Regions from separate parts of the Shewanella sp. M16 genome, predicted to be linked through region 2. Evidence: predicted binding sites of a transcription regulator. Region 2 holds the regulator's gene; each other region holds the start of a gene.
The links. Region 2 encodes ArgR, which controls arginine synthesis, uptake and breakdown. Its sites were predicted from a motif close to ANTGAATANNTATTCANT; they were not measured.

Region 1: a site for ArgR is predicted at 2,261-2,278, ahead of argA (amino-acid N-acetyltransferase). Genes of this name have one in related genera too.
Region 3: a site for ArgR is predicted at 4,099-4,116, ahead of KFE26_RS00290 (YjiH family protein). Genes of this name have one in related genera too.

The regions. Positions count from the first base shown of each region.
Region 1 is NZ_JAGTUL010000030.1:11,932-23,118, forward strand. It holds gene coaBC (bifunctional phosphopantothenoylcysteine decarboxylase/phosphopantothenate--cysteine ligase CoaBC) at 1-696, opposite strand, end outside; gene radC (RadC family protein) at 819-1,496, shown strand; gene rpmB (50S ribosomal protein L28) at 1,618-1,854, shown strand; gene rpmG (50S ribosomal protein L33) at 1,861-2,034, shown strand; gene argA (amino-acid N-acetyltransferase) at 2,358-3,677, shown strand; gene KFE26_RS17610 (PH domain-containing protein) at 3,797-4,315, shown strand; gene rarD (EamA family transporter RarD) at 4,365-5,249, opposite strand; gene KFE26_RS17620 (thioesterase family protein) at 5,455-5,919, opposite strand; gene recQ (DNA helicase RecQ) at 6,249-8,072, shown strand; gene KFE26_RS17630 (diguanylate cyclase domain-containing protein) at 8,054-9,835, opposite strand; gene leuA (2-isopropylmalate synthase) at 10,345-11,187, shown strand, end outside.
Region 2 is NZ_JAGTUL010000004.1:4,572-15,758, reverse strand. It holds gene KFE26_RS03640 (cell division protein ZapA) at 55-357, shown strand; RNA gene ssrS (6S RNA) at 475-655, shown strand; gene KFE26_RS03630 (5-formyltetrahydrofolate cyclo-ligase) at 665-1,363, shown strand; gene folM (dihydromonapterin reductase) at 1,574-2,320, opposite strand; gene KFE26_RS03620 (thiol-disulfide oxidoreductase DCC family protein) at 2,586-2,984, shown strand; gene mdh (malate dehydrogenase) at 3,081-4,016, opposite strand; gene argR (transcriptional regulator ArgR) at 4,311-4,781, shown strand; gene KFE26_RS03605 (NAD(P)-dependent oxidoreductase) at 4,929-5,561, opposite strand; gene KFE26_RS03600 (LysR family transcriptional regulator) at 5,668-6,570, shown strand; gene KFE26_RS03595 (Dyp-type peroxidase) at 6,644-7,579, opposite strand; gene ggt (gamma-glutamyltransferase) at 7,828-9,540, opposite strand; gene KFE26_RS03585 (ABC transporter ATP-binding protein) at 9,686-10,765, opposite strand; gene KFE26_RS03580 (iron ABC transporter permease) at 10,765-11,187, opposite strand, start outside.
Region 3 is NZ_JAGTUL010000001.1:63,876-75,062, forward strand. It holds gene KFE26_RS00265 (S8 family peptidase) at 1-24, shown strand, start outside; gene KFE26_RS00270 (SCP2 domain-containing protein) at 134-667, opposite strand; gene KFE26_RS00275 (peptidase U32 family protein) at 806-1,816, shown strand; gene KFE26_RS00280 (U32 family peptidase) at 1,854-2,741, shown strand; gene KFE26_RS00285 (hypothetical protein) at 2,778-3,491, opposite strand; gene KFE26_RS00290 (YjiH family protein) at 4,198-5,556, shown strand; gene KFE26_RS00295 (hypothetical protein) at 6,610-7,680, opposite strand; gene KFE26_RS24160 (hypothetical protein) at 8,428-8,553, shown strand; gene KFE26_RS00300 (UDP-2,3-diacylglucosamine diphosphatase) at 8,751-9,848, shown strand; gene KFE26_RS00305 (lysophospholipid acyltransferase family protein) at 9,838-11,187, shown strand, end outside.

The DNA of each region.
Region 1 (11,187 bases), on a different contig from region 2:
TGCCGCGGCTTTGGCGAGTGCAAAGCCCATTTTTCCAGAACTGTGATTTGAAATGTATCTGACGGGATCAATTGCTTCACGGGTTGGTCCGGCGGTAATCAGCACCGACTGGCCAGCAAGAGGCAGCGCAGAGACTTCTTTTGTTGCAAAAAAATCACTGGCTAGCTCGGCAATTTCTAGCGGTTCGAGCATGCGTCCAGGACCCACTTCACCACAGGCCTGACTGCCACTGGCGGGTCCCCAAAGTGTAAAACCACGTGATGCTAGGCTAGTTAAATTCGCCTGCGTAGCCAGATTGCGGTACATCTGCTGATTCATTGCTGGACACAGGGCAATTGGCGCCTCAGTGGCAAGACATGTGGTGGTGATTAGCTCATCGGCCATGCCTGCATTAATCCGCGCCAATAGGTTTGCGGTTGCAGGGGCGATGATGACGAGATCTGCCCAACGAGCGAGTTCTATATGACCCATGGCTGCTTCTGCTGCGGGGTCGAGCAAGCTAGATGCCACTGGATGTCCAGACAACGCTTGCAGCGTCAGAGGCGTGATAAATTCCATCGCACTTTGGCTCATCACCACGCGCACATCAAAACCACGCTCTTTCAAGCGACGTACTAAATCAGCACTTTTATAGGCCGCAATACCGCCGCCAATGCCCAGCAGGACGTTTTTATTTGTCAGACTCACAGACATCATCCGAGATAGAAATAATGCCGGCAACAATATCACAAAGTGGTGAATTTTAGTGACTATCCCAGTTCAAAAAATCTCGTCCATACTCAGTAAAGTGAAAATATGTGAGATGACAGGGAGGTCACATGGGGATTAAAGATTGGCCTGAGGGCGAAGGTCCCAGAGATAAACTGTTACAAAAAGGAGCTGCGCATCTCTCGGATGCTGAATTACTGGCAGTATTGCTGCGTAACGGTTTAGCTGGATTAAACGCGGTTGACCTTGCTAGGTCGCTTATTTGCGAGTTTGGCGGCCTCAGAAACCTGCTCTGTGCCCCAAGAAATCAGGTGTGTCGACTTCCGGGCGTAGGACCTGTAAAATACGCCCAGCTTCAAGCTGCGGCCGAATTAGCGCGGCGTGTAGCGCAGGAAAATCTGCAAAGAGGTCAGGTTTTGACAAATCCCGATTTAACTCGGGACTATTTAATGCGACAATTGGCCGATCGCTCCTATGAAGTGTTCGCAGTTTTACTGCTGGATAGCCAGCATAGAGTGATTCAATTTGTCGAATTATTCCGCGGCACAATAGACTCAGCCTCAGTGTATCCACGTGAAGTGGTGAGCTTAGTGCTGGAGAAAAAGGCCGCAGCAGTTATAGTTTGTCATAATCATCCGTCTGGTATTGCCGAGCCCAGTCAGGCTGACCGACGAATAACTGAGCGATTAAAAAATGCGTTAGCAACCATAGACGTATCCTTGTTGGACCATATGGTTGTAGGTGATCGAGAGATAGTTTCTTTTGCAGAACGAGGCTGGATTAATTAATCTAACACTTGATCTTCACTCTGTGATCGTGTATAAAATGCGCCCTCTTTGTGCCTCGGGCGACGGCCATACGAGGCACATTAATGCTCGAGCGTTAAAATTGTTTTTGGAGAAGATTGACATGTCAAGAGTATGCCAAGTTACTGGCAAGAAGCCGATGGTTGGTAACAACCGTTCGCATGCAAAAAACGCGACCCGTCGTCGTTTTTTACCTAACCTACAAAACCACCGTTTTTGGTTAGAAGAAGAAAAGCGTTTCGTACAGTTACGTGTATCTACTAAAGGTATCCGTCTGATCGACAAAAAAGGTATCGAAGTTGTTGTTGCTGAACTTCGTGCCCGTGGCGAGAAGGTATAATAGATCATGGCTAAAGCTAAAGGTAATCGTGAGAAGATCAAATTAGTTTCTACAGCTAAGACTGGTCACTTCTACACAACTGAAAAAAACAAGCGTAACATGCCTGAAAAAATGGAAATCAAAAAATTTGATCCAGTTATTCGTCAGCACGTTATCTACAAAGAAGCCAAAATCAAGTAATCCTTGGTTAGTGTTTCGAGAAAAGCCCCTTATTTAAGGGGCTTTTTTTTGCACTTTTTTTAGTGGCTAGTCATCAAGTTGAGATAATTGCCTCGCAAACTTAAGCCGCTGAATCATCCCTTGTGAAGTTAAAAAAGTGTGAACACTTGCTGAAAATATAAAATAGTGCGGTTCTAAGCACTTTAAATCATTAAACCTGTACTTTAGTGAGAATAAATTCTTTATATGTGAATTAAAATGCAATACCATACGCGAAAGTTAGCGATTCATTCCTGGTGTGTCATAGTGACGCTGCCAGCTCAAAAATGAGGTGTAAATAACGCGTGCGTACCACTGAACTGGTTGATGGATTTCGTCATTCTGCCCCCTATGTTAATGCTCACAGAGGTAAAACTTTTGTGGTCATGCTTGGCGGTGAAGCTTTGGCTCAAAATCAATTCCGCGCCATCTTAAATGATGTCGCCCTGCTGCACAGTTTAGGGATCAAAGTGGTGTTGGTATATGGCGCTAGGCCGCAGATTGATGCTGCATTAGCCGCCAACGGTATTGCGCCTGCCTACCACGACGGTGTGCGTATCACGGATGAAGATTCGCTCAAAGTGATTAAGCAAGTTGCGGGTGCACTGCAATTTGATATCACAGCGCGTTTATCCATGAGTTTAAGTAATACGCCGATGCAAGGTGCGCAAATTAACTTAGTGAGCGGCAACTTTGTGATTGCTCAACCACTGGGTGTGGATAATGGTGTGGACTTTTGCCTGAGTGGCAAAGTGCGTCGTATTGATGTGCAAGGCTTAAAACGTCAGCTAGATAATCACTGCATCGTATTGATGGGGCCGATTGCTGCTTCGGTTACTGGTGAAAGTTTTAATCTCACCGCCGAGGAAATCGCGACTCAAGTGGCGATTAAGCTCAAAGCAGACAAGATGATCGGCTTTAGCTCACAGAACGGTATTCTCGATCGAAATGGCGATGTGATTGCCGAGTTGATGCCAAATGATGCGCAAAACATCATGAACAAGCTGGCCGAGCAAGGTTCTGCTTGTGTTGGTACTATGGCGTTTCTCAAAGCCAGTATCGATGCTTGCCGCAATGGTGTGCCACGTTGTCATTTAGTTAGCTACCTTGAAGATGGTGCTTTACTACAAGAGCTGTTTTCCCGTGAAGGGATTGGTACACAAATCGTCACTGAGAGTGCTGAGCGTTTACGCTGTGCGTCGATCGCCGATATTGGCGGTGTGTTGAACCTTATTCGTCCATTGGAGGAACAAGGCATTCTGGTGCGTCGTAGCCGTGAGCAGCTCGAGATCGAAATCGAACAGTTCATGTTGATTGAACGCGATGGTTTAGTGATTGGTTGCGCTGCGCTCTATCCTTTTGAAGAGGACAATGCGGGTGAGTTTGCTTGTTTGGTGGTGCATCCCGATTATCGCGATGCCGACAGAGGGAGCTTACTGCTGAAGAACATTATCAATCAGGCTAGAAACCGTGGTTATTCACGCTTGTTTGCATTGACAACTCGGAGCATTCACTGGTTCTTAGAGCATGGTTTTGTGATTGAAGATGTTGAAGCACTGCCACAGAAGAAGAAGCAGTTGTATAACTATCAACGCCGCTCAAAAATTCTTGCGCTCGATCTTTAAGCCGTTCTAAATTAATCCAATCAATGCCAGCCTAGTACTCATATTAGCGCTGGCATTTTTATTGACATAATATGTCTTTATTGGCAGATTAAGACTTCACTGCACGGGAGATACTGCCAATGAGTCCTCAATTTTTTGAACTCGCCCCTTTAACCCAAACCTCTATCTTTAGCTTTATCGTCTTATTGCTCGGTTTAGCGGGTATCTTGCTGATGTTATGGCTAAAAAATATGCCTAAGATAGCGAAATCGGCGAGTGTAGGTATATTGCTGGTGATGATGGGCGGATTTTCTTGGGTCTTCTATCAATCGAATAGCGCCGAATTAGTGTTAACCGATACAGAGCTCACAGTGGATGTTCCCTTCTATAAAGTGCAGTTATCCCGCGTGGATTTATTGCCCGCCGAGGCGCGCATAGTCGATTTGCAGCAAGAGGCAGATTTAACGCCGAGCTTTAAAACGAACGGCATAGGCATGCCAGGGTTTCAATTAGGCTGGTTTAAGTTGCAGGGGAAAGGCAGGGCATTTTTGGCGATAACAGATAAATCGCAGTTAGTGTTAGTGCCAACGACTAAAGGCTACAGTTTATTACTAACAGTACCGCAAGGGAGTGAGTTTTTAGCACAGTTACAGAAGTAATCATCATATGTCATCACTTCTGCCACTGTGTTTATCGGCGTGATAATGCTCACGCCGTTTTGCGTTTATAGGCCATATCTAAGGTAAAGACGAGCAGCGCGCTCCAGATAAAGCCGAAGGTCACGCCTTTTTCGGCATCGAAGGGCTCATTGAACAGACTCACCGCGAGGATGAACATAATACTCGGACCAATATATTGGAAAAAGCCGAGCATAGACAATGGAATACGTACCGCTGCCCCTGCAAAACACAGCAAAGGAATGGTAGTCACTATCCCTGCCGCCATTAACATCAGATTCAATTGCCAATCGTTAGTTAGCATGCTCGCCGTGGCTGTGTCTAAGGTTGCGACGAGATAAATCAGCGCTACCGGTAATAACACTGCGGTTTCGACCAATAAGCCGGCCTTAGCATCCACATTGACCTTTTTTCGCAGCAGCGCATAGAAACCAAAGGTACCCGCGAGTGCCAGTGAGACGATGGGAATTGAGCCAAAAGAGATTAACTGGATCAATACGCCAGCGCTGGCGAGTGAAACCGCAAACCATTGCAGTTTACGCAATCTTTCGCCTAGAAATAACATACCGAGTAAGACGTTGAGTAAAGGATTGATGAAGTAACCTAGGCTGGCATCGAGCATGTGATCGTTATTTACCGCCCAGATAAATAGTAGCCAGTTTCCCGCGATCAATATGGAAGTAATGGTGAGAACCATCAACTGTTTAGGCTGTTTAAACAGTAAGCGTAAGCGAGAAAAACCGCCGATAAACTGCATAATGATCAGCATAAACACGAATGACCAAATCACTCGATGGAGCAAAATTTCGGTGGCGGAAACATGGTTGAGTAATTTGAAATATAAAGGCGCAAAACCCCACATACAGTAAGCACTGACGGCAAGTAGGATCCCTTTGCGGTATTCAAGATTTGGCATGAGACATCTTCGAAGAACAACAAGGTGGCGATTGTAGGTGTGTCTGACCGCTGACTCAAGGGATTCGCCGCGTTCTTTTCGTTACAGAATATCTCCACAAAAAATTGAATGGGCGATTAAAGTCAGTAAACATCCTGTTGATCAAGACGTTTACCTTAGTCAGTTTTGAGCCCTAAGGCAGTAATACACATCTAAATTTAACCGCCTAACCCACCATATAAGTCCCTGTTCCAAAAGCGATATGCGTGCCTTGCTCATTATGTAGTTCCATACGGCATACTGATACTCGATTACCCGCACGAATGACGCTGCCCGTGCCCGTAAAGGTGAGGCCGCGTCCCGGCCGCAGATAATCGACGCGCATATCAATCGTCCCTAAAGTTTGGAGGCGTTGTTGTAATTCTTCAATCGTCCAATCTTCACGGCTTGCGACCAGTCCTGCAAAGGCGGTAAGTCCGCCGACCACATCCAGTACTGTAGCTGTGACACCGCCGTGGAGGATCTGTTGATGGATATTGCCAATAAGTTCTGGTTTCATATTGATGACCACTTCGACACCGTCGACATCGTAGTGTTTAATATCGAGCCCGAGCAGATTATGAAAAGGGACATGTTGATCAAAGACTTCTGCCACTCGGCTTAATATCTCGGCTTGGATTGGGCTTGTCATGGTTTCTCATCCTTGTCACTGAGTGACGGTATTAGGCGTAATTGGATTTGTTATCAACACTGAGATAAACAAAGTGCGGCTTAGAGCAATTAATCTACAGTGAAGCTTACGGCTAATGCAACTCCGTCGCTAAAATGACGACACCGTTTCGGCAGTTTTTAAAGTATTTTACCCCGCGTTCGTTATTTTTGGCTTAGCCCACTAGGGTTAAAATAGCTGCAATCGTGGTGAATTGCCTCGTCTAAAACGCTTTAAATTACCGTTGAATCCTGCATTTTGAACTAGTTTGGGTATAGAATAGGCCCCCTCACTTTTGACATAGAAGATCCATGGAAAAGCTCGTACTCGACACGCATGATGATCCGCTCTCGCAACGCCTCGCACAGGTGTTTGGTTACCGTGACTTTAGGGACGGTCAGCGGGAGGTGATAGAACGTGTCTGCGGCGGGCAAGATTGCTTAGTGATTATGCCGACGGGCGGCGGTAAGAGTCTGTGTTATCAGTTACCCGCTTTGATGATGAATGGCATCACTATTGTCGTCTCCCCATTGATTTCTTTGATGAAAGACCAAGTTGATAGCTTATTGCAAACCGGTGTTGCTGCGGCTTATCTGAATTCTTCTTTGCCGCGCGAGCAGAGTGCCGAAGTATTAAGGCAGCTACGCCACGGTGAGTTAAAGTTACTTTATGTGTCACCTGAGCGCTTATTAACCGCTGATTTTATTGAGCGTATGCAGTCTCTCCAGCTGGCGATGTTTGCCATCGATGAGGCGCATTGTATCAGTCAGTGGGGTCATGATTTTCGCCCTGAATATGCGGCGCTCGGCCAGTTAAAGCAACTCTTCCCCTTTGTGCCCATGATGGCGCTGACCGCAACAGCAGATCAGGCGACGCGGCAGAGTATTTGCGAGCGACTCGGGATTGACCCGTTCCGTTTACTCTCTAGTTTCGACAGGCCCAATATTCGCTATACAGTCGCCGAAAAGCTTAATGCAGCTAATCAGTTACGACATTTTTTAACGCAGCAGAATGGCACTAACGGCATTATTTATTGCAGCAGTCGCCGTCGTGTCGATGAAGTGGCTGACCGTTTATGCCTGCAAGGTTTTAATGCCAAGGCCTATCATGCGGGAATGACGCAGGAAGACCGTGGTGCAGTACAGGATAGTTTCCTTAAAGATCAAATTGATATTGTGGTTGCCACTGTGGCTTTTGGTATGGGGATTAATAAGTCGAATGTGCGCTTTGTAGTGCATTACGATATCCCGAAAAGTATCGAAGCCTATTATCAGGAAACGGGCCGAGCAGGACGTGATGGGCTCGATGCAGAAGCTTTTATGTTGTTCGATCCCGCCGATATTGGTCGGGTGCGACATTTGATTGAACAGTCTGAACCTGGACCGCAGCAACAGGTCGAATTCCACAAACTTAATACTATGGCTGCCTTTGCTGAGGCGCAGACCTGTCGCCGCCAAGTGTTGCTGCATTACTTTGATGAGAGTGCATTAGAGCCCTGTGGTAACTGCGACATTTGCCTCGATCCACCTAAGCGTTATAACGGCACCGAAGATGCGCAGAAGGTGCTGTCATGTATTTTCCGTTTAGGCCAGCGTTTTGGTATCAATCATTTAATTGAAGTGTTGCGTGGTTCGAAAGGCGCACCGATAGTCGATCGAGGGCATGACAAACTCACGACTTGGGGGATTGGTAAAGACAAGAGCCATGAATATTGGTTGAGTGTGATCCGCCAACTCATTCATCTGGGACTGGCGAGTCAAGATGTGACCCGCGGCTCATCTATTACCTTAAACCCATCGGCACGGCCTGTGCTCAAAGGGGAAGTGGCGTTAATGCTCGCCGAACCGCGTATTCAGTTAACAACCACAAAACGTAAGGCGAGTCAGTCTAAAGTACCGTTGAATTATGACCGTAAGTTGTTCGCACGGTTGAAGTTATTGCGTAGAACCATTGCCGAGCAGCAGGATGTGCCGCCGTATTTAGTCTTTAACGACGCAACCCTCGCAGAAATGGCAGCCATGATGCCAACGAGCGCGGGGGAAATGCTCGCAGTCAACGGAGTGGGCGAGCGTAAACTGAGCCGTTTCGGTGACGCTTTTCTCGATGAAATCGCGGCTTATTTAGCGGGAGAATAATAGTTTGGATTATTCTCATTGACTTTAACCTTGCCCAATTGATTTATGCTGGCTCGCTTAATTAAAGACTCTAAGGTATCAAACTGTTGCATCGCCGCTATACCAATATTGACCTTACTTGAACCCTGCCAAGGCTGAATGCAAGCAACTAACTGACTAACGACTCTTTTAGCACCAGTTGCCGAGGTATGCGGCAGGATAATGACAATTTCATCCATCGAATATCGGATTAACTTATCTTGCTCCCGTAGTCTGTGTTGTAGCTCATCCTGTAAGAGAGGTAGGTCAACTTGACGGATCTGACTCGCATTAAACAATAATAAAGACAGTGGGTAATTACCTTGTTTGGCACTGTTTAATGCTGATGTGACTTGTTGGAGCAGCGTTTCCGCAGGTTCATTACCTTCAATATGTGGGGCACGATTATTCTGTTTATCAATCAAATACCAAATAGCTCCGCCCAATAATGCCATCGCGATTAAGAACAGTGTGCTATAGGCCCAATCGACATTTAGCTCTTGTAAGATTGAATCTTTTTCTGGTGCAGTGCTATTTGGCTCCTGCTGCAGATCTTGTTGATTTAGACGGGCCTTAAACTGCAATATCCGAGCATTATTCATCGCTTGATTGGTGAGCTCGGCCGCTCGATAACGTTTGAGCAAGAAAGAATAGGCTTGTTTAAAATCCCCTTTTTCTAAGTAGTGATCGCTCATGATCCCGTAGAATCCTTTGAGATCTGAGTATTGCTTTAGGTTTTCAGCTTGCTCAATAGCGTGATTCATGAGGATTAAAGCGGCATCTTCTTGATGCTGAGCAAAACGAATTTGGGCGAGTAGGCGAGTTGAACGCATTGTCGCTAATTGTTGATTTTGTTTTTTAAACGTATTAATCGCGATAGAAAGATACTCTTCGGCATTATCGATGCGGCCTTTATCGAGCGCGATTGAGGCCAAAATGGCATAACTGTAGGCGAGTTCAAGTGGCGAACCTAGCTCAGGTAAAAGCGCTTTAGCTTGTTGTTCGAGTTTATCACTGTAATCAAACTCTTGATTATCAAGCGCTATCCGAGCTGCATTGCGTAAAATAAAGTGTAAAACTTTCCCTTTTGCATCGGCACTTTGTATACCTAAGTTGGTGTAATACATGGCTTGGGGGAAATCATGGGTGGCATAAAGTAAATTTCCCATCGCGGCATACACATAGGCCTGTGGTGGCCAAATCCAATTTTGGGTTTGAGCATGAATATCCGGATAAATATCAATCGCGAGGCGTAAATCTTCGATAGCAGAGGAGAAGTTATCAGTGTCAGTATCGAGTTGGCCACGTAAGCGTAAAGCATCGACTAAGGCTTGTGGTTGCTGGTAACGTCGCGCTAGGTTAATGGCTGAATCAAGCAAAGGTAGGGCATTTTGAATATTGTTATAGCTAAGGTTGGCGTCGGCTTGGCAGATCAAAAAGTAAGGTCGTACTTGATCTAGCTTAAGTTGTTTAGCGTTTGCTTCGCCTAATTGAGCGACGTTGATAGCGGCTTCATTTTCCCCTATTTGTAGTAGGTTTTGGCATTTCAATACACTTAATCTGAGTCGATTGATATCTGAGCTTGCACTGGTCGCAAATTGTTTTTCTAACGCTGTTATTTGAGTGAGTGCTTTACTGGGATATTGGTAGACGAGTTCAGTGAGTTCATCTAATTGGTCTATAGCACTGGCCCCAAAGGGAAACAGCCATAACAACAGGCTCAGTACCAAGACGCGAAAATCCATTTTGTGCTCCATATAAAATGCGTAAGTTCTAATATCCCTAATCACTAAGGCGGGATTATAACTTTTCTTAATCGTTTTTTGCATAAAAAACTATTTTTTTCTAAGGGGAATAAGTTAACACATCCCAGTGATTTCTGAATCCAAACAGCTGGTTAATTCTGTGGAATCGATCACTAATTTGGGGATGAAACTCACCGTTATTAGCCTTAAGACAGGTTGAATGAGTGGAACATGAAAAAATTAGGGTTGACACTATCGGCTAGGCAAGTTAAATATTAACCGTCCTCAATAATTTAAACAGAATAAATATACAGATTAAATGAATATTATTAGCCGCAAACTCGACCTCCTCCTTCTCTCTCTCGCGGTTTATACGCGGAGGTCTTAGTGTTGCACGCTCGATAAAGAGGCAAAGCATTCACAAACCCCGCACCGATGTTGCGGGGTTTTTTGTATCTGAATACGGCAAAAATTAACTAACGAACGGTGACGTTCCATGGAGAAGCGAGATGTCTAACAGAGTCATAATATTTGATACTACCTTGCGTGATGGTGAGCAGGCATTAGCCGCAAGTTTGTCGGTCAAAGAAAAACTACAGATCGCTATGGCGCTGGAACGTCTGGGTGTGGATGTGATGGAAGTGGGTTTTCCGGTTTCTTCGCCCGGTGATTTTGAGTCAGTGCAGACCATAGCGCGTACCATCAAAAATAGCCGCGTTTGTGCCTTATCCCGCGCATTGGAAAAGGACATAGATGCTGCGGCGCAGGCCTTGTCTGTTGCAGATCAATTCCGTATCCATACCTTTATCTCGACCTCGACGATTCACGTTGAGAGCAAGTTGAAGCGTTCTTTCGATCAAGTGTTAGAGATGGCCGTAGGCGCGGTGAAGTATGCCCGCCGTTTTACCGACGATGTGGAATTTTCCTGTGAGGATGCGGGGCGTACGCCCATCGATAATCTATGCCGTATGGTAGAAGCGGCCATTCGTGCGGGCGCGCGCACCATTAATATTCCCGATACGGTCGGTTACACAGTGCCCAGCGAGTTTGGCAATATCATTCAAACTTTGTTTAATCGGGTGCCGAATATCGACCAAGCGGTGATCTCAGTGCATTGCCACGATGACTTAGGTTTGTCTGTGGCTAACTCGATAACTGCAGTGCAACACGGTGCGCGTCAAATTGAATGTACGATCAATGGCATAGGTGAGCGTGCGGGTAACTGTTCACTGGAAGAGATCGCGATGATTTTAGCGACGCGTAAGGGGATGTTGGGATTAGAAACGGGCATTAATGCCAAAGAAATTCACCGTACTTCTAATTTAGTCAGCCAGTTATGCAATATGCCAGTG
Region 2 (11,187 bases):
AGATCAGCCCTATATAGTCCGCCCTAAGAGGCTAACGAAAGGATCACCCGCGACATGAGTAACAGTGCTGTTGAAATTACCCTACTTGGGCGCACCTACTCTATCGCTTGCCCGAAAGGTCAAGAGGATGCCTTACGTACGGTAGCGTTGGGAGTTGAACAACAACTCAGTGCGTTAAAAACCCGAACCAATAGCCTAAGCCGTGAAGAAATTGCGATTATGGCGGCGCTGAATATTGGACACGAGTTGTTCCAAGAAAAGCAAAAAAATAAACACTACATGCAACAGATGGACGACAGGATCAGCTTGCTGCAGTCGACCCTCGAAAGTGCCTTAGTTGAGCGTTCAACTAAATAGATTTAAACTGTGCACCTTAGTGATTTAACACTCATTGAGTTAAACCAACTGACGCACAGTGAATGGCTAAACTGGATTATCAACATAAACCAATGCTTTAGCGATTCAATACCGTTTTGCTCCCTGGGATGCATGCCAACTGGTAATGTCCCTGTGCCGATAATTTTTATCTCAGGGTGAATGCTTTACTGACATTGTGCATGCTCGGCTTGTACCGAGAAGCCTTAGGAGGTAATCATTTACCCGCCTTGAACCTACGGTTCAAGGGCTACACCGGTAGCGGCATTCTGGGGAGCATCTTAATTCTATGTCTACATCTTCCAAACTTTCTCATTTGAATCCCCAAAGCGACACGGCGCAACTTGCCGTAGAAGTCGCTGATGCCGTAGATGTCACAAACTATGCGGCAAATATCGCACTCCATACAAAAGAAAGCCGCAATCTGTTACGCAAAGCCATTCGCACCGCCCGTAAATCTCTCTCCGAAATAGAACAAACCCAAGCAAGTTTAAACGCCTGCCAGCGAATGCTCGATGCATTGCAGGCTCAAAATGCGCAACATGTGGCGCTGTATCTCACCCACGATGGCGAACTCGCCACGCCGCCGCTGATCGCTGCGCTGTGGCAATTGGGCATAAACACCTATCTGCCTAGGTTACATCCCTTCAATGCCGGACAATTATTATTCCTGCATTACACCGCAGACACCCCCATGCAACCCAATCAATTCGGCATCTTAGAACCTAAATTAGATGTGCGCGCCATTATCCCAGTGACAGAGTTAGATGTTGTTATCACACCCTTAGTGGCTTTTGATTTAATGGGGAATCGCATGGGCATGGGCGGCGGCTATTACGATAGGACGCTGGCAAACTGGCAGCTTAAAGGTAAACCTTTGCCTATGGGTTACGCCCACGACTGTCAGCAAGTGACGAGTTTACCCTGCGAGTATTGGGATGTGCCTTTACCGTTCATCATCACCCCAAGTCGGGTACTGACATTTTGAAAAAGAAGGATCGAGAAACTAGAAGCTAGGGCGCTTCGCTGCTAGAAAAAGCAGAGCGTCGCTCCATAACTGCTCCTGCACTCTTTTTATTAAAGAGTTCTACCTCCTACATCTGACCACTATGGAGGGTGAAAATGTCATATTTGGTATGAAACAAAATAGATCATGCAGTCGTTCGCTCCTTCTAGAATCTAGATTCTAGAACCATCTCTACCTTAAATGCCGGCCGCCGTCGACATTATGGCAACGACCGGTGACGTAGTGGCTATTCAGCAGATATTCCACTAAGTCGATAATCTCCTCATTCCCCGCCTCTTTCGGCAACAGCGCTTTGGCTAAGGTTTTTTGCTGATAGGCTGCGTCATCACCCGCATTAAATAGGATCATCGCTGGCGCAATCGAATTCACTTTGACCTCGGGCGCAAATTTGGCGGCAAAGGATAGCGTCATATTGTGCAGCGCGGCTTTACTGGCGGCATAGGCGATATGCTTCTGACTGCCCTTCTCTGCCACATAGTCAGTAATATGAATCACATCACTGCCGCCGATTTCATCGCCAGCACCCGCACGTAGCTGCGCCTCTAAGGCCAAGTTCAACTGATAGGGTACGCTCACATGCACTTGCATCATCCGCTGCAGCACTTCGCTCGGCGCAAAAGTGGTACTCTTTAAAGGCTCATTCTTTGTAAGCACAGGATCAGGCTGCCAGTCCGAGGCATTGTGAATAATGGCGCGAATTTGCGGCAATTTAGCTAACTCAGCAATTAAGGATTGCACTTGGGCATCGTCATAAAAATCACAGGGATACAGAGTCGCACCTAAAGCGTTAAGCTCATCGATGCTAGCGTAATGGCTGCGATAAGTACCAATCACACGCTGACCTTGGGCGAGAAAATGTTTAGCTAAGGCGTAACCTATGCGTTTACCCACGCCTGTGATTATGATGGGAGATGTCATACCTATCCTTTTGAGTCGTTATTGGTCAGGTTTTACCTTGTTCGCTTAAAAATCAGCAATCAAGTTAAACTGATGAATAACCAAGATGTTACTGCACTCATTTGAATTTAACCTAACAAAAACCAAATGAGATGCTGATCCGTTCTACAATCGCTTCGATCTAAAACCCTTTTTTCTGCGTATAGGGTAGAAGAAAACCAAGCTTAAGTACTCAAGCCAAGAGCTTAGACCAAGTATTGTGATCAAGTCATCAGAGGTAATACCGATGGAACTGCGGATTTTTTACGATGGAAATTGTCCATTATGTAGCGCCGAGATGCGCCAACTGAAAGCGCGCGATCCGAAGAACTTGATTGCGCTTGAGGATTTAAATGCGCCAGACTTTAGTAAGCGCTTCAGCCATATCGATAGAGACTACGCTAATACGATTCTCCATGGCGAAACCGCAACGGGCGAAGTGTTACTCGGGTTAGATGTCACTTGTAAAGCGTGGGCACTGACAGGGACGCGCGCTTGGATCCAACTATTACGCCTGCCCGTGATTAAAACTGTCGCCGATTGGTGCTATCTCAGATTCGCAAAACACAGATATCGCATCTCTTATTTACTGACGGGCAAAGCCCGCTGCGATGATAACTGCCAAATTCCCACCAAGCGCCGCTGAATGAGCTTTAGAAAGTGTAAAACGCAGGCATAAAAAACGGAGCTCAATGGCTCCGTTTTTTAATTCGTCATAATCTAAAAAAGATTATCCGAAAGATTATTTAACGAAATCAACGCCTAGTTTGATATCGCCTTTCAGCGTATCTAACATAGAATCACGAGCGTTAGCTTCGAATGCACTCACTTCACCGTAAGGCAGTACTTTTTCAATACCGTTTTTGCCTAACAGTACAGGTTGTGCGAAGAATTCAGCATGCTCGCTGCCGCCGTCAACATAGGCGCATTCAACGATGTTAGCTTCGCCTTGCAGACCACGAACCAGAGACAGACCGAAACGGCAAGCCGCTTGACCCATAGACAGAGTCGCGCTACCGCCACCGGCTTTAGCTTCAACCACTTCTGTACCCGCGTTTTGGATGCGAGTCGTCAAACTTGCCACTTCTTCGTCAGTGAAAGTCGCGCCTTCAACTTGAGACAGTAATGGCAGAATGGTCACGCCGCTGTGGCCGCCGATCACATTGACTTTAACGTCAGCAACGTTCAGACCTTTTAATTCGGCGATGAAAGTTTCAGAGCGGATCACGTCTAGAGTCGTGATACCGAACAGACGGTTTTTATCGTAAACACCCGCTTTTTTCATCACTTCTGCAGCGATAGCTACGGTCGTGTTGACTGGGTTAGTGATAATGCCAACCAAAGCCGTAGGGCAAGTTGCCGCTACTTTTTCGATCAGGTTGCGAACGATACCCGCATTGATATTGAACAGATCTGAACGATCCATACCAGGCTTACGTGCAACACCAGCAGAAATTAGAACAACGTCAGCACCCACTAGGGCAGGCGTTGGATCTTCACCAGCAAAACCTTTGATTTCAACAGCAGTTGGAATGTGGCTCAAGTCAACCGCAACACCCGGAGTTACCGGTGCGATATCATATAGAGACAATTGTGAACCCGCAGGCAATTGAGTTTTTAACAGTAGGGCAAGAGCCTGGCCGATACCACCAGCAGCACCAAGTACAGCAACTTTCATAGTTATCTCCGTTATTTCTCGGATATGTGTGACATGGATCTAATTTGCGTTGGCGTCACATTACTGGAATGTCACAACAATTTCAATTATCCCTTAGTCGTGGGACAAAAGAATTCCGGAATAATGTAGAAGCAATGTAGAACAATTACTCAAATTGGGATTTTTACGCCCCCAGCAAACGCTTAACCACTGGGACTTAGTGAATTTTTATTCAACCAATCTGGTTATTTGTTGACAATTTTTCTAAAAATATTCAAAATGGGCCTGTTTTTTTGAATAACGAATAATAATATTATGCAAACGACCAAGAATCAGGATGACCTTGTTAGAATTTTTAAGTCGATTTTAAAAGAAGAGCGCTTTGGCTCTCAGAGTGAAATCGTCACCGCCTTGCAAGCTGAAGGCTTTGGTAATATTAACCAATCGAAAGTGTCACGCATGCTCAGCAAGTTCGGCGCAGTGCGGACTCGCAACGCTAAGCAAGAGATGGTGTATTGCTTACCAGCCGAATTAGGCGTACCCACCGCGGGTAGCCCGCTGAAGAATTTGGTACTCGACGTCGATCACAACCAAGCTATGATCGTCGTGCGAACTAGCCCTGGTGCCGCGCAGCTTATTGCCCGCTTGTTGGATTCTATCGGTAAACCAGAAGGCATTTTGGGTACGATTGCCGGTGATGACACTATCTTTATTTGCCCATCGAGCATCCAAGATATCGCCGATACCTTAGAAACCATCAAATCTTTATTCAATTATGCAGAATAAAAAAACAGGTCAGTGAGCTGACCTGTTCTATTTTACCTGTACATTTTGAAGTGCTATACCGCGCTGGTTATTTGGCCATTGTCCCGATTACGTTACACATTCAAGCACAATATCTAACTCACAATCTCTAACTCAACTATAACGATATCAGTAAGCCACACTGATGCGCTGGTTTGGGTGAGCGCCCTTTTCGGCTTCATCTACCATGGCTTTTGCGTAATCGGTTACAGAGATACGGCTTTGACCATTAGCATCGGTAAAGAAGCTGTCTCCACCAAGACGGTACGGGCCTTCACTCTCACCGGGATAAATCTCAGCCGCTGGGCTCACAAAGGTCCAATTGATTGCCGTTTGCGCCGCACGGAATACCTTCAAGGCTTCACCCTGAGCTAACGCCTCATCTTTATATGCTGCAGGGAAATCTGGACTAGAGACCAGCGTCACACCCGGCGCCACTTCTAAACTCCCAGCACCACCGACCCACAATAAACGTGACACGTTAGCGTTAGGCAGCACATCCAGTAAATGCTGAACCGTACTCGCCACTAGACCATGATTTTGTTGGGCACGGCCACCAACGGCGGCAATCACGACATCTACGCCAGCAAAGGTATCGGCGACCAATGGCTGCTCTAAATCCACGGCACGTACTGCCACGTCAGCCACGGATAACTTGCTTGGATCACGCACTAATGCTGTCACTTGATGTCCACGACTCTGTGCTTCTTTTAAAATTGCACCACCAATCCAACCCGTTGCACCTAAAATTGCGATTTTCATTTCATTGTCCCACTCAGATGATTTACATTGGATCCAGTTTACTTGCAGTTTTTCACCTAATAAACATCAATAATTGAGCATGATTGTTTCAATATAGGATACTAATGTGGATAAAATTGCCGCAATACGCAGTTTCGTCGAAGTCGCAAACTGTGGCAGCTTTACCAAAGCTGCCGAACATTTAGACCTCAGCCGCCTGCAGGTTTCCCGTCATATTCAAGAAGTGGAGCAGTGGTTGAGTTTACGCTTATTACACCGCACCACGCGCAGCGCCAGCTTGACTTTGCAGGGTGAGGAAGCGCTACAATTTTGCCAGCGGATCTTAAGTGAAGTTGCGGCCATGGAGAGCCGTGCCCACAGCCATAACAGTGAACTGGTAGGCAGTATTCGTATCGCTACGCCTATTGGCCTTGGGCAGCACAGTCTGTTTGATGTCGTCGATCGCTTTATTAAAATTCATCCTAAGGTCAACATTCAACTTGTGATGTCGGACAGTTTTGCGCAATTGGTAGATGAAAGAGTCGACGTGGCGCTACGTTATACCGAGCAACCCGATGATAATCTCATAGCTCGGCGTTTGATGACCATAGATGCGGTACTTTGCGCGGCGCCGAGCTATCTTGATAGCGCAACGCCACTCCTCGAACCCATAGATCTGCTGGCCCACAACTGCCTGATACACTCAGCGCAACAAAACTGGCCTTTTCTAAAAGAACTGCAAGCCGAGCACGTCAAAGTTACAGGGAATCTTAGGGCTAACGATATGGGAGTGTTGGTCAGTGCGGCGCTACGTGGACATGGCATAGTGCGTTTACCCTGTGACTTGGCTAACCAGTACCTTGCCAGTGGTCAGCTCAAAGAAGTCCTACCTGAATTTACGACACCAGGCCAAACCCTGTGGGCAGTGTATTTGTCCCGCAGTTATCAGCAAAATCTAGTGCGCGCCTTTATCGATTTCACCGCCCTGCAATGGCAGCTCGATATCAAAAAATGGGTTCCCGCGCATTAGCATAAAAAAACGCACTTAGGCGTTAGCTTAAGTGCGTCTCGATTGATGCTAATTCGGCTTGATTATAGAAAGCTTATTCGTCGAACTGCAGCATAAAATCCAGTGCGGGGGCAAAGAAAGATGAACCTGTCATCGCCTTAGTAAAATGCATCAAGTGATCATGATTGCCTTCACCATCACCAAACATCATGCTATGCAGCATCTTTTCAAAATGTTCTGGCGTGCGGCAGTTAGAGATAAACATTAATCCCTGCTCCTTCAGCGAACCATAGGGCATACTCTGACGCAGGATCTCCATTGACTTACCATCGGCATCTTTAAGATTAACGCGTTTGATATGGCTGGTCAGTGGCTTATCTTCAGATTCATACTCTATATTATCTTGCTTAGTACGGCCGATAATATCTTCTTGTTTTTTAACTGGTAACCTATGCCACTTACTTAAGTTATGGGCATATTTTTGCACATGGATATAGCTGCCCCCCTTAAACTCAGTATCCTCATCACCCACAAGTGCCACTTCCTGGCGGTGACGCCCCTTAGGGTTTTCGGTACCATCGACAAAACCAGTCAAATCACGGCTATCCATAAATCTAAAGCCACGCTCTTCTTCAACTAACTCCACTAAATCTTCAAACATTTGGCTGATTTCATTAGCCACTAAATGCAGAATATCGTAACGATCACTGCGAATATGCACGAATAAATCATATTCAATTGCAGGTGCTTCACGACTGCCCACTTGCATCGCAGGGAAAGGTTTAAGCAGTTCTGGGCGAGCAGTAGGATAGAGGCTATCCCAATAATTAGCACCAATACCAACAAAACCATTGAATGCACTGTCGGAATATTGATCTGTCAGCTCATAAATATACTGCGCAACGTTGGCAAGACAGGGACGTAATTGCGACTCGACATTGTCATTGGCATTAAACATCAAATAGACACTGTGTAAGTTCCCCTCTGCACACACACCCAACTGTTCACGCGGCATATTTTGAATATCCATTTGGTTATCACCCTTTTTCTAAATTCATTTTCGGCAATATTATCCGCAACTTTACCTAAAAATGACATTAACTAACGCACAGTTTGCTCTGATCTGTTTATGATAATGCCAATAGCGGAGCATTATCCCACCCCAGACCCTTAAACATAAAAATTGACGAGACCATTAAAGTCTCGCCAATCAGTTAAATCGAATCCATGACGTCAGGTTCACTCAGTGTTGAGTTTACCTTAGCATTTATCTTAGTGTTAATAGCCTGCGGCGTGACCATCCTTGCGACTCTCAGAGGCCGCACGATATACGCCGGTTTCGGCATTAAATCCAATGGCTTGATAGCCACCAAACTCCCCAAGTCCATCACGCAGTACATGGCCTTTCTTAATCAACTCACGACGGGTTTCTACCGGAAAACCTGATTCCAAACTGACGTAGCCGCCATCCTTCATCACTTCGCCTGTGGGCTCGGTTGAACCCATATGCAAAATTCTGGGGGCATCGCCCGCTTCTTGCAAGTTCATTTTAAAATCAATCAGATTCATTACAATCTGCGCGTGCATTTGTGGCTGAGTCGCGCCGCCCATCACCCCAAAGCTCAGCCAAGGTTTACCGTCTTTGGTCACAAAAGCCGGAATAATGGTATGGAATGGACGCTTGCCCGGTGCGTAGGTATTAAAACGCCCTTCCGTTAAATCAAACATTTGCCCGCGGTCTTGCAGCACAAAGCCGAGATCCGGCGGTGTCATCCCTGACCCCATACCACGGTAATTACTCTGAATGAGTGACACCATGTTGCCATCTTTGTCGGCAGTAGTCAGGTACACAGTATCGCCATGTTGCAACGCTGGATTACCCGCATCGACACTTTTGGCGGCTTTTGTAGGGTCAATCAACTTAGCGCGATCATAGTTATATTTCTGTGAGATAAGCTCAGTAACGGGCACTTTATTAAAGGCCATGTCGGCATAAAACTTAGCTCTGTCGGCAAAGGCGAGTTTCTTTGATTCGACAAATAAATGAACATATTCAGGACTATTAAAGCCCATGGCAGCCACATTAAAGGGCTCCATAGTTTTTAAGATTTGTAGCGCCGCAATGCCTTGACCATTAGGTGGCAGTTCCCACACATCGTAACCACGGTAGTTCACCGAAACGGGATCTATCCAGTCGCTAGTATGGCTCGCTAAGTCATCATAACTTAAATAACCACCTTGGGATTTCATGTACTTATCAATACTTTTGGCAATATCACCTTTATAGAAAGCATCGCGGCCGCCCTTGGCAATTTTCTCATAGGTGTTAGCAAGCGCGGGATTTTTAAAGATTTCCCCTACGGTAGGCATCTTACCATTAGGCATATAGGTTTCTTTAAAACCGGGGAATTTAGCCAGTTTTTTACCACTAGCATCAAGGTAATAGGCAATCAACTCTGACACAGGGAAACCATCACGGGCGTAATGAATGGCAGGCGCGAGGTTATCAGCCATAGCTAATTTACCAAACTTATTATGCAGCTCATACCAACCGTCCACAGTGCCCGGTACAGAAACCGGCAAAGGTCCAAGCGGCGGTAAATAGTCTAATCCGAGGGATTTAAGCTTTTCTAAACTTAAGGATTTGGGACTGCGCCCCGATGCATTTAGACCATAGAGGCGTTTATCTTTTGCGCTCCAAACGATAGCAAATAAGTCCCCGCCGACACCCGAGCCCGTTGGCTCGACTAATCCTAACATAGCGTTAGCGGCAATCGCTGCATCGACCGCACTGCCGCCCTGTTTGAGTATATCAATAGCGACTTGCGTGGCTAAAGGCTGACTGGTCGCCGCCATCCCTTGGGTTGCATACACTTCTGATCGCGTTGCGAAGGCTTTACCTGTGATCCTATCCATGGCCATCACTCCTGAAGACGATATTGCCGTTGCTACAATAACGAGGGTGCAAATTGAATTTATTGTTTTTATCATAATTCCTCCAAAACCGGAGGATAAAAGTAGCAAGGATGGTCGAAAATATCACCAACCAATACCGCATAGACCCAAGTTTAACGTAAGCAAAAATGTCGTACTTTAGTTGGCTATGTCATATCTGCATTAAATAAATACTCATCGCTTAGATTGGGTCCCCACAGTTTGAATATGCTGAAGATTCAAACAACACGAGCGAATGCGGCTCAGTCGTTACCCCAACCTTTTGACCGATACTTAGCTGCATCATTTGGCTACGCACCTCCACATAATAAGCATGGGAAGCGGCTTCAATTTTGACCCAATAATGACAAAAGGCGCCTAAGAAACGTCGCTCAGTGATAGTACCAACGCCCTGTTCATCGGCGCTAAGCGTCAATTGCTGTGGTCGCAAGAATACTGTTCCACTGAACTCGTTCGGCAAATTTAATGGCGTGAGGCTGGTTAAATGACCTATAGGAGTGACAACACTGTGCCCATCAAGCACTGCTGCAGGTAAGTAATTACCGCTACCTAAAAAGTCCGCCACATAGCGGCTGTTTGGGGAGGCATATAAGGCTTCGGCACTACCATGCTGCACTATGATGCCTTGATTAAAGATGGCTAAAGTATCTGCAAATACAAAGGCTTCATCCTTGCTATGAGTAACAAACACCGCGCTGACATTACGCTGTTTTAAGATGCTGCGAATTTCCGCCATCATCTCGTAGCGCACTTGGGCATCAATATTGGAAAAAGGCTCATCGAGCAGCAATAATTGCGGCTCATAGGCAAGTGCCCGCGCAATCGAAACTCGCTGCTGCTGACCGCCAGATAATTCATGGGAATAACGCTGTGCCAACCCTTCAAGTTTGACCAAGGCTAGCATTTCATCCAAACGTGCCTGACGTTCTGCGCCCGACAATCTAGCCACCCCAAAGAGGATATTTTCCGCCACAGTCAAATGAGGGAAAAGCGCATAGTCTTGAAAAATCATGCCGATGCCGCGCTGCTCGCTAGGTACAAACTGGCTATCGCCACTCACTATGCGGCCATTAATCTGGATTTCACCTTGGCTTATGGCCTGTAATCCAGCAACCGCACGTAATAAGGTCGTCTTGCCACAACCGCTTGGGCCTAACAACGCCAGGATTTCCCCTTGGGCGAGCGTTAAACTCAAACCTTTAAGTACTTGCTGGCCCTGATAATCGCTATGAATTTGCTTAAGCTTGAGCGTACTTGTCATCAGCTGTGATGCTCCAATGAACGGTTTAAATAAATAAGCGGCACTAAACCCACCAGTACAATCACAATAGCAGCTAATGCGCCGTGCTCGAGTTTTTCATCGGACGCAAACTGGAATACATAAGTTGCAAGATTCTCAAAGCCGATAGGCCGCAGCAATAACGCAGCGGGCAGTTCCTTCATGCTTTCGATAAACACCAATAAAGCGCCCGCAAATAATCCCTTAGCAAGTAAAGGCAAATGCACCCGCCGCAAAAGTTGCCTAGGAGTTTGCCCCATGGTCAGGCTCACCATATCCAGCGATGGCGAGATGCGTTTATAACTGCTTTCAACACTGCCAATCGCAATTGCCACGAAACGCACACAAAAAGCAAAAATCAATGCCATCACACTGCCTGTTAGGATAAGGCCTGGGCCTGCTAT
Region 3 (11,187 bases), on a different contig from region 2:
CTACAACTGAGTGCAAGCTACTAACTCATTGACCAAACCATACAATAAAGTTTAAATAAAAATAAGCCCACTAAGATAACAACTTAGCGGGCTTCTTTATGGAATTAGCAGTGTGTAGTCTCACTAAATAACGTTAAAAGCTTGGGGATTTGGCGAGAATAATTGTCGGTTTCGCTTCAATTTGCAGACGCTCAATCACAGCGGCAAGCTTTTCAACACTAAGACGAATTGGGGCTGGCATACTGGCAAATTCGATACTTAACAGCAGGTTTTTCACTTCAAGTCCTAATTCAGTATCACCTTGAATACTCAGCTTACGCTGGAAGAATAGCGTGTCGGGATCTTCCTTCGCCGCCGCCACTAATACTAGCTCAGCAGAGTTGGCACTGAAGGTCACCTGCGCATCCGTGAGCTCTCTGACTTGCCATTTTCCATTAAAACTGACTTCGAAGGCTAAGTTTATATCTTCCACTCGAATCGCGACCCATTTATCCATCAAAAATCCAAGCTCATCGTCAGCAGCTTGCTCGGCAAGTAAGAGTTCAAGCAATTGGCTGATGGCTTTTGCTTTGAGGCTAAACGGCATCTTAGCAAGGGGAAAGCCGATGGCTTTTGGGGTGAACTCTAAAAGTTGCTGAGCAAATTTTGCGAAAAAAACAGCGGACATAGCGGGAACCCTACAAGAATAAAACATGATATATCCCAGTTTATCGGGATTTTATGATCTTAAACCTGTTTTAAATCAATTCATCGCCATTCAATCTTACCTACACTCAGCGGCTATCATTTTATCGGGAGCATCACTATGGAGCTGTTGTGTCCAGCAGGAAATCTGGCCTCGCTAAAGTTGGCATTACATGCCGGAGCCGACGCTGTGTATCTAGGGTTAAAAGACGACACCAATGCGCGCTCGTTTGCAGGATTAAACTTCACCCCCGCAAAATTGCAAGAAGCCACTGAGCTGACGCAAAAGCACGGCAAAAAAATCTTTTTGACCTTAAATACTTTTCCAAAGCCCGGTGAAGAGCATCGTTGGTATCAGGCTATCGATTTAGCGGCAAAACTGGGTATGGATGCATTAATTGTCGCCGATCTTTCTTTACTCGATTATGCCCATAGGCACTATCCAAACCTGCCACTGCATTTATCGGTGCAGGCCAGTGCAACCAATCTGGGTGCGCTGAGCTTTTATAAGGAAGCCTTTAACATCACCCGAGTAGTATTGCCACGGGTGTTATCCATGAAACAAGTACGGGATCTTGCTAAAGTCAGCCCAGTGGATTTGGAAGTATTCGCCTTTGGTAGTCTGTGCATTATGGCCGAAGGGCGTTGCCAGCTGTCATCCTATGTAACGGGCCAATCGCCCAACACAGGTGGATCTTGTTCACCAGCAAAACACGTACGCTGGCAAGAAGAAGGACAGAACAGATTAACCCGGCTCAACGATGTGTTAATTGATAAATCGGCCCTCGACGAACAAATGGGTTATCCCGTGGTATGCAAAGGCCGTTACATCACAGCAGATCAAGATTCGCCGCAATATTTACTCGAATCACCAACCAGTTTGAATACCTTAAGCTTACTTCCAGAGCTAGCCAAAGCTGGCATAGTGTCGCTGAAAATCGAAGGACGTCAACGCAGCCCTGCCTATGTTGAACAAGTCACTCGAGTATGGCGTCAAGCCATAGACACCTATCTAAATAATCCAGCGCTGTACTCACAAAGCCAAAATAAACCCCATTGGGAACAAGTCCTAGCGAAAGTATCCGAGGGTCAGATCACTACGCTTGGCGCCTACGAGCGCGATTGGCAATAAAAGGTAAATAGAGAGCAAGATTGACAAAGGACACCTTATGAAGATTTCCCTAGGACCACTGTTGTATTGCTGGCAGAAACAGCAAGTCGCTGACTTTTACCAGCAAGTCGCCGCCAGTCAAATTCCCTTAGTGTATTTAGGTGAGGCGGTTTGTAGCCGCAGACGCGAACTCAAGTGGGGCGATTATCTAGAGCTGGCGCAAATGCTCAAGCAGGCGGGTAAAGAAGTCGTGCTTTCAACGCTGGCCTTAATCGAAGCGCCATCTGAATATACTGAGCTCAAACGCCAGGTCGATAACGGTGAATTTATCGTCGAAGCAAACGATATGGCGGCAGTGTATCTTGCTAAAGAGCGTAAGTTACCCTTTGTCTGCGGCGCGAGTATCAATAACTACAATCGTGCTAGTTTAGACATCTTGCAGCGGTTTGGAATGCAAAGATTTGTGATGCCAGTGGAGCTATCTAAGGCTTGGTTACAACAAGTGATTCAAGAGCAGCCATCATTTGAGGTGGAAGTGCTCGGCCACGGCTATTTACCACTCGCCCATTCAGCGCGCTGCTTTACCGCTAGACACAAACAGCTCACGAAAGATCATTGCGAAACGGTATGCCGTGAATACAGTAAAGGACTACTCGCGCAAACCCAAGAGCAGCAACCTTTACTCAGGCTCAATGGAATTCAAACCCAATCCGCTAGCTGTTTAGATTTACGCAGTGAAATAGCGGCAATGACACAAATGGGGGTCGATGTGTTTCGAGTATCACCCAGTAGTCTTGACTGCATCACTAAAGCCAATGCTTTGGTCGATACGATTCAAGCGACTAAAAATACTCAGGATTTTTCGATGAATAGCAAACTTGGTACAACCCAGTGCAACGGTTATTGGTTTGGTGAAGCGGGCCTTGCTGTGCATGTGAATCCATAGCCTAAAGCTGAAGATAAGCCTAAATTTAAAGATAACTCAGCCAATGATTTTGGGATCTTGGCTGAAGCTTAACTGGCTAAAAAGCAGCACACTTGTCCAACACAATAAACTTCCCAGTCCAATCCATTCTAGTAGGGCTGGCCACCACAAAGTAGGACGCGGCAGTTGCAATACCATCTCCTGATAAAACGGTCTATCACCTTCGGTCAAGCCTAAATTGAGCTGTGGTGCATACAGAAACGTCAACATGCTACATAAGACTATTAACGCCAACAACCCAGTCCAACGGCCAAAGTTAGACTTGCCGAAACAGACCAAGGCTAAATAGAAGATCGCACTCAAACTCCCCAGATAGAAAAACCATTTCAGCCCAAGAACATGCAAGTGATACACGTTCACCGGAAATAATCCCACGCTCGCTAAAGCCAGAAAAGTGAGAGCCAAACTGATAAAGAAAGGGTATCCCCAGCAAGAAGTCACCTGTTGCAAAGAAGACAAACAATAGAAAACGAGGCTTAAACTGCCAAAAAACAATCCACCGTTAAGAATAACAGCGAAAGACGAATGACCATAAGTCCCTAATTCACTTAAGGTGTGATTCAAAAAATTGAAGCGATGGAATTCAGAATCATCGAACCCCAAAACAGTAATAACAATGCCAATTAAAAGCCCAAAGATCCCCAAAAAACCAAACTTAATGGCCAGTGTTGAGCCGCCTTTAATCGTAACCTTCTGTACTTTTGCGATCATGAATACTAGAGCTGGATGGGAGTAATACTAACTTACATGGAAATGAGAAGATTTAAAGCGGCGGGTATCCGCTTTATGAATAATATTTTTACTTTCATCGTTATTTACGACTTTTTAGTCAATCACAAAAGCATCAAGATAATGGAGAAGGTCACTTTTAGAGATAAGTCGATTTAAAGGCTTATCGCATAAAAATGTGTCCTAATGCCCAAGGCTCCTTAACATGACCGCGATATGCACAACAGGTTCTCGTCAACGCTATATAGCCAGAGTTATCTCTATTGCACTTTCAAATCGAACAGAAAACCAGCCAACATGGCGGTAGGGCTAAAGTTGCTGATGTTTTTTTGTGCAGAAATAACATCTAGATAGTTTCACACACATCAGTAAACAAGTAATTAACCAGTCGTTAACCCACCTAAGGTAAGTGATGGTAACACTATGTTTAATAATGCTTTTACAGTAATGCAAGCCAATATAGCCACTCTTAATTTATCGACAACTGAAGTAAAATAACTATGCTGTTTTGCTGCTTATATCAAACTAGCTAGCGAATCGTTTTACATAGAGAAGCTAAGCGAGTAATCTTCCCCATTCTCGTTTTTGAGTTGAATTTAAATGCACCTTAATTAGCGTCGACAGCTTGTTACGTGCGGCTATTTATTCAAATTTACCATGTACGACTCGTACTTTAAGGTGTACAACATTGGCTACTGAAAATAAAAACCGAAACATTAAGACGATACTCACCTTTATCGTCCCTTCGCTGATTGGTCTGTTGTTATTTATGACCCCTATCAGCTACAACGATGCGATCACAATTCCTATCGCTATCATATCTAAAGCACTGCAAGGCGCATTGAGCGGTGTGCTAACCCTCATAGTGACTATTATTGTTGTGACTACGGCGCTGGCCTCTTTACTGTCAAAAGTGTTTAAGCCCACATTCGTTACGCAAAATCACTTCCTTAATGGTTTATTGAATGTCAGCCCTATGTGGTTGACGACTCGGATCTTAGGTGCAGTGTTTATCGTACTGACTTACTTAGGTTTAGGTCCAGAGATCATCAACTCCTCGAGCACTGGCGCATTAGTCTTAAACGACTTATTACCTGTGTTGTTCTCAGTATTTATCTTTGCGGGTATGTTACTGCCGCTGCTGCTGAACTTCGGCCTACTCGAACTCTTTGGCACACTCTTAACGAAAGTCATGCGTCCCGTGTTCAATCTACCGGGTCGTAGCGCTATCGATTGTATGGCCTCATGGTTAGGTGATGGCAGTGTCGGCATTTTGCTGACCAGCAAACAATACGAAGCCCGTTTTTATACCCAGAGAGAAGCCGCAGTTATTGGTACAACCTTCTCGGCGGTATCAATTACCTTCAGCTTAGTGGTGATCTCTCAAGTTAAGTTAGAGCATATGTTTGTGCCCTTTTATTTGACTGTGTGCCTCGCGGGTTTTGCCGCCGCTGTGATTGTACCTAAGTTGCCACCATTATCGTGGAAGAAAGACAACTACATAGATGACACACCACGCATGCCAGATGATGAGCTGATCCCTGCTGGACATGGCGCCTTATCTTGGGGCTTTGATAAAGCCTTAGAAAAAGCCGCCAGTGCTGGTGGCATAAAAGCTGTCTTAAATGAAGGCATTAAAAACGTTGTCGATATGGTATTTGGCATTATCCCTGTGGTAATGGCCATTGGTACGCTGGCACTGATTATTGCCGAGCACACGCCCATATTTAACTATCTGGGTATGCCGTTTATTCCATTACTCGAATTACTGCATATTCCAGAAGCCACTGAAGCCTCTAAAACAATCGTGGTCGGTTTTGCGGATATGTTTATTCCGTCAATCCTTGCCAGCTCAATTGAATCAGATATGACCCGCTTTGTAATTGCAGCCTTATCTGTGACTCAGTTGATCTATATGAGTGAAGTCGGTGCACTGCTTATCGGCAGTAAAATTCCCGTCAACTTCGTTGAGCTTTTCGTAGTATTTATTCTACGCACCTTAGTGACACTGCCTGTTATCGCAGGTGTAGCGCATTTATTGTTCTAAAAGCTAACGGCAACAATAGCTCAGCTAAAAGGGGAGTCAGATTAACTGGCTCCCCTTTTTTGTAGTAACTCATACACAAACTGACCGTTTTGATTATATCGTGTTACTTAATCGTACAACCTCCACTCGTAACCACACAACTCACTTTTGGACACTTAAAAGCTGGATCTGATGGATGGATGAGTCATGGCATTTGCTCGGCAACACGCAATAGTCCATCCGTGGATGTTCGACCGCCCCGTCTGATATGAAAAGATTCACAAATGCCGCGATGGCATGGACGCCAAAGAACGGCCATAGGGCGAACGGTCGTCTCGCTAATCACCATGGTTCCACCTTTCGTGCATTCGCGTAATCTGTAGATTTAAAGACATACGCAACATACTTTTGGACCGATATGTGTTGGAGACTAATGTTTGGGACCAGTAATTTTAGTTGTTAGCAGTTTAGCGTTTGCTGATATCCACTCTCACAGGCTTGCCATGGCATTCGCTCGTCGACTCGCAGCCAGTCCGTCCTTGGATGCTCGACCGCCCCGTCCATGGGGCGGACGGTCGTCTCGCCAATCACCATGGCTCACCTTTTGGGCAATAGTGTAACCAGTCTGTATGAAGGAGATACCCAGCACGCTTTGGGACAAAAGTGCACGAATAGTACGATTGAGTGACTTATAACTTAAGCTGTAGGGAACTTAATGCATAGGCCCCGACTTATAGGTGTGCCATACCATTTGCTCGTCGACTCGCAGCAAGTCCGTCCTTGGATGCTCGACCGCCCCGTCCATGGGGCGGACGGTCGTCTCGCAAATCACCACGGCTCACCTTTTGGCATTAGTGGAACATGCGGGTTTGAAGGAGATACCCAGCACGCTTTGGGACAAAAATGAGTTAGGTTATTAACTCTAACTCGTCATTTTCGGATGAAAATTTCTATGGGCTAACGCCCGGTTAAGGGGTGAGCAACGCAACGACTAACTCACCGCACAACACCGTAACCACAAAAATCAACGCATTACAAAATGCCGCGCGTTGCGAATCCCTCTTTAACCGTTTGTTAGCAGTTACTTAAGTCGATTACTCGAGCTGATGGATATGCCTGTTTAATTTGAGCAGTAACATAGTCTGCAACTTCGTCCAGAACAAAAACAAGCTGCTTTTTACCATCTTGGATACCTGGTGAGATCCTTTGAAGCCAATATAGGTCACTAAGAGCAAAATACCGAGGAACCGTAATATACAACTCTTCACAAAGATCAATTACATCCAACTCATATCCACCGCCACGAACCGACTCATATGATAACTCTAGACTACAAGGTGTTATGTTCTTCAAGTCGTCAATGCTTGTGAGAATTTGAAACGATGTAATATTCTTTGAATCCTTTCTCATTGTTGATGGGATCACTTTAGTACCATATTTTTCGATTAGGTGCTTATATGAGTGAGCACCACCTCTAGCTTGATCATGCTTGACAAGTTTACTTGGCGTGAACTCATCACCATCATCAATAAGGATTACGGACTTAGTATCAATTTCAAGTTTGACACTACTTGCTCCACCATGAATAAATGAATTTCGCACCTTTTCGATGATAAATGAACGTAAATAACTAACTAACCCTTTCCCCCAAATAGCTTCAACGCACGAATGCTTAAGGGCGTCACCAATCAATTCATTTTCGTTTGACCAAACTGAATCAATAGACACATTATGTGCAGCCAATCCCAACGACAATAAATGCTCATGTTCTTCACCAATTTCACGCCCTAACTCATTTTCAATTTGAGCACGTCTTTCTGCTACTTCTTTCCATTTCTGTAGGATTTCTGAGGTAAATCGAGATTCATCATTATCAATTTGCTTACCATGCTTGTAACACATCCAAATACCGTTGCGAACTGACTTACGTTCTTCAGAGGACATATTTGGGTCATATCTCCTAGCTCCTCTTCCTGGTGCAGCTGCAAATATATGACAAGCCATACCCGTACGATCGACTGATTCGTCAGACTCATCACTAGCACCAGAAGTTGGAGCACGACACGAAGGAAAAGAACATTTATTTCCAGCTCTGTCTTTTAAAGTATCTTTGGTTTTCTGAGTGAAATTATCTCTACTACTCACTACTAACTTCCTATAAATGTGCCGAAACTGCTAACGTCTTAGTATTTATGCGCTGCGCTGTTTGCAGGGCATAAATCGCTTGTTGGACTTGGCCGATGCCTCATCCAGATTAATTGGTATGCTTCATGCTATAGGAATTTGCTTTTTTTGAGGCAAGGTCTGAGCTGCAGAGCTGTTTTGAGCAAATAATATTGCGTGGTTTCTGCGTATTTCATTGAAAATCCTTTGTCATGGTTGTGTTCCATCGCATCTTTTTTAAGTCTAGCTGATTCGAGCAGGCTTAATCATTCCACTAAATCGCAGTTAAGCTCCGCGCAGCGGCTTAGTTCAACATTTTATTCGTGCGCATGCGCGTTTACCTCATTGGACCAGTAAAAACGCACACGGTTAACTATCTGTATGCAAAGAACTTATCAGCTTTCTGCCAAATACACTATCTGGAAAAACGCACATGCGCGTTTTCCAAGCCTATTAACTAAAAGCCAGATACTATAGTTATTTGATTTTATAGCGTTTTATTTGTTTCAGATGGAGTTGATGCGCACTGATATTGTCTTCAAATCATTCAAAAATACCTAAATTTAAATATGACTGTATACCCATACATTGTTAGTCGATTTATGGTAGGGCCAAACATAGGTAACTAGATGAGAATTTGTATGGCAACAGGTGTAGGAATTTTCGATTGAGCTAACGAGCCGAAACACGGAATAGAGCAATAGCTTTTTAGCTAAACGAACAGCAGAAGTGTTAATTAAGATTGGCATTGTTGCAACTGTGACCGTTGGCGGCATGGATGCCGTCGTCGAGCCCTCAGGGACGAGTTTATGGCGAGTCACAGGGGAAACAATGACAATTCATGCTGCAAACTGACAACAAAGTTATCTTGCTTTGGGGCAGAAGTAAGTTAAACCAACCTATCGGATCTAATTGCATCCTGATGTGAATCTTGCAGGTTCAGTCCAGGCTAATTCACCTTTTGTCATCTGCATGTCATCTAAACTTCATCATTCGGTCAAAGCCCCCCACTAAGCTCATATTCGTTAACAGCCTAATGGGGTGAATACGAGATGACAGGATTTAATTTCAGGAAACTTGAGAGGTCTACGCGGGAAGAGATAAATGACCCCAGCCTTTCTCCTCCCATCTTTAATCGCTCAACACAAACGCCAACATTAGCACCAACATCCTCAAATCAATTCAATTGTGCCGCGATTACCCCATCCGCATTAACTTCAGCCCATACAGCAAGCATCACAGTTAACGCCCTCTGGTTGTCAGATATCCATTTAGGCTGTAAGGATTGCAAGGCTGACTACCTGCTCAGCTTGCTTGAAACCGTGCGTTGTCAGCACTTGTATCTGGTCGGTGACATAGTCGATTTATGGGCGTTGAAACGTAAGCTACACTGGCCCGATAGCCACAATAAGGTACTGCAGAAATTCATTGAACTGGCACAAAACGGCACCCAAGTGATTTATCTGCCGGGCAACCACGACGAACTGATTAAACCCTACGCCGAGCTAAGCCTGTGGAATATTAAAATTGCCCGCCAACATATTCACCACGGAATTGGCGGCCATAAACTCTTGATGCTCCACGGGGATCAGTTTGATGCCGATGTGTGTGTCGGCCGTTTCTACGCCATATTGGGCGACCATTTATATGACCTATTATTGTTCCTCAATCGCAATCTCCATAGCTTGCGGGAACGCTTAGGTTACCCCTATTGGTCACTGGCAAGTTATATCAAGTCCAAAGTGGGCAAGGCTCAAGCCGCTATTGGACATTACCGTCAAGCAGTACTCAACTATGCCCAGCACTTTGATGTTGACGGTGTGATCTGCGGTCATATCCATCAGCCCGAACTCTCGACTCACCCCAGAGCCGCCCAATATTACTCACCACTCAGTCCCCCAGAAAAGAGGCAGATCATCTACGCCAACGACGGTGACTGGGTCGAAAACTGCAGTTTAATCACAGAAACCTTAAGCGGCGAATTACAACTTTGCCGCTGGAACGAGCAAACGCTCAAGCTCGATATTCTCAACAGTATAGCGCTGGTACAACAGCCGCCTGAGATGCACAAAGACAAGCAACAAAAAACGGCAGCGCAGCAAATGCCAAACATAAATACCGGCGAAACTCGCCCAAGGGATGTTGCCTAACACTATGAATCAATTACATAACGCTATGGAATACAATGAAAAAACGCTAAACAGCAACCTTAGCCATAACAAGCATACTGTGCCGTTTAAGGCGAATAACATGATTTTTACCGTTGATAATGTGGTTGAACAAAATCTACCAGCGATCAATGACAAACCTTGGCTCGCTAAACCTGCCAAGGCCATGCTGCGTTACCTGCTCAATGAAAAACAGTGCAACGATATCGCCAATCAATATACCTATTTACAGGGCGTAGACTTTGTCGAACAAATGCTGGCGAGTTTTGACTTTAGTTTTACCGTGCCTGCCAACGAAATAGAAAATATTCCCTGTGAAGGCCGAGTGGTCATATTCGCGAACCATCCTATAGGTTCACTCGATGCATTAGCGCTCATCAAACTCATCAGTGAAGTTCGCCCTGATATTAAAGTCGTCGCGAATGAACTCTTGATGGCGCTGGAACCGCTGCACTCAATCCTACTGCCAGTGCGCAATATGACCGGCGGCACACCGAAACAGCATTTAGAAAAAATCCACCAGCACCTGCGTAACGAAGGCGCAGTGCTGATTTTTCCGTCGGGCGAAGTCTCGCGTCTGCGTCCTAACGGCGTGCGTGATACCCAATGGCACTCAGGCTTTTTAAAGATGGCGATTTCCTGCAATGCGCCCCTACTGCCAATATTTTTAGATGCCAAAAACTCTGCCACTTTCTACGGCGCATCTATGATTTACAAGCCACTTGCGACACTGCTGCTAGTGAAGGAAATGTTCAAGCAGGCTAAACGTAATATGCCGATCCGCATTGGCGAGCTCATTCCCAATGAAGCCGTACGCTCAATGGACTTTCCACTCAAGACAAAGATAAAACTGCTTAAAAATCACTTGTATCGTATCGGCAAAGATAAAGATCCACTGTTTATCACCCAGAGTGCCATCGCCCATCCCGAGTCGCGCCGTGAACTGCAGGCCGCACTTCAGCAGTGTGAACTCCTGGGGGAAACACAAGATAACAAGTTGATTTACCTATATCAGCACCACGACAGTAATCCCATCATGCGGGAAATTGGTCGCCTGCGGGAAATCGCCTTTCGCGCCGTCGGCGAAGGCACAGGCAAACGCCGCGATATCGACAAATACGATTCCTACTACCAGCATTTAGTGTTGTGGGATAAAGCGCAGTTTGAAATCGTCGGCGCCTATCGATTTGCCAGTGGCGACCAAGTGTTAGCGAAATACGGCGATAACGCCCTCTACAGCCAATCCCTGTTTCAATACGCCGACAGCTTTATGCCCTTTGTGAAGCAAGGGTTAGAACTCGGTCGCAGCTTTGTGCAGCCT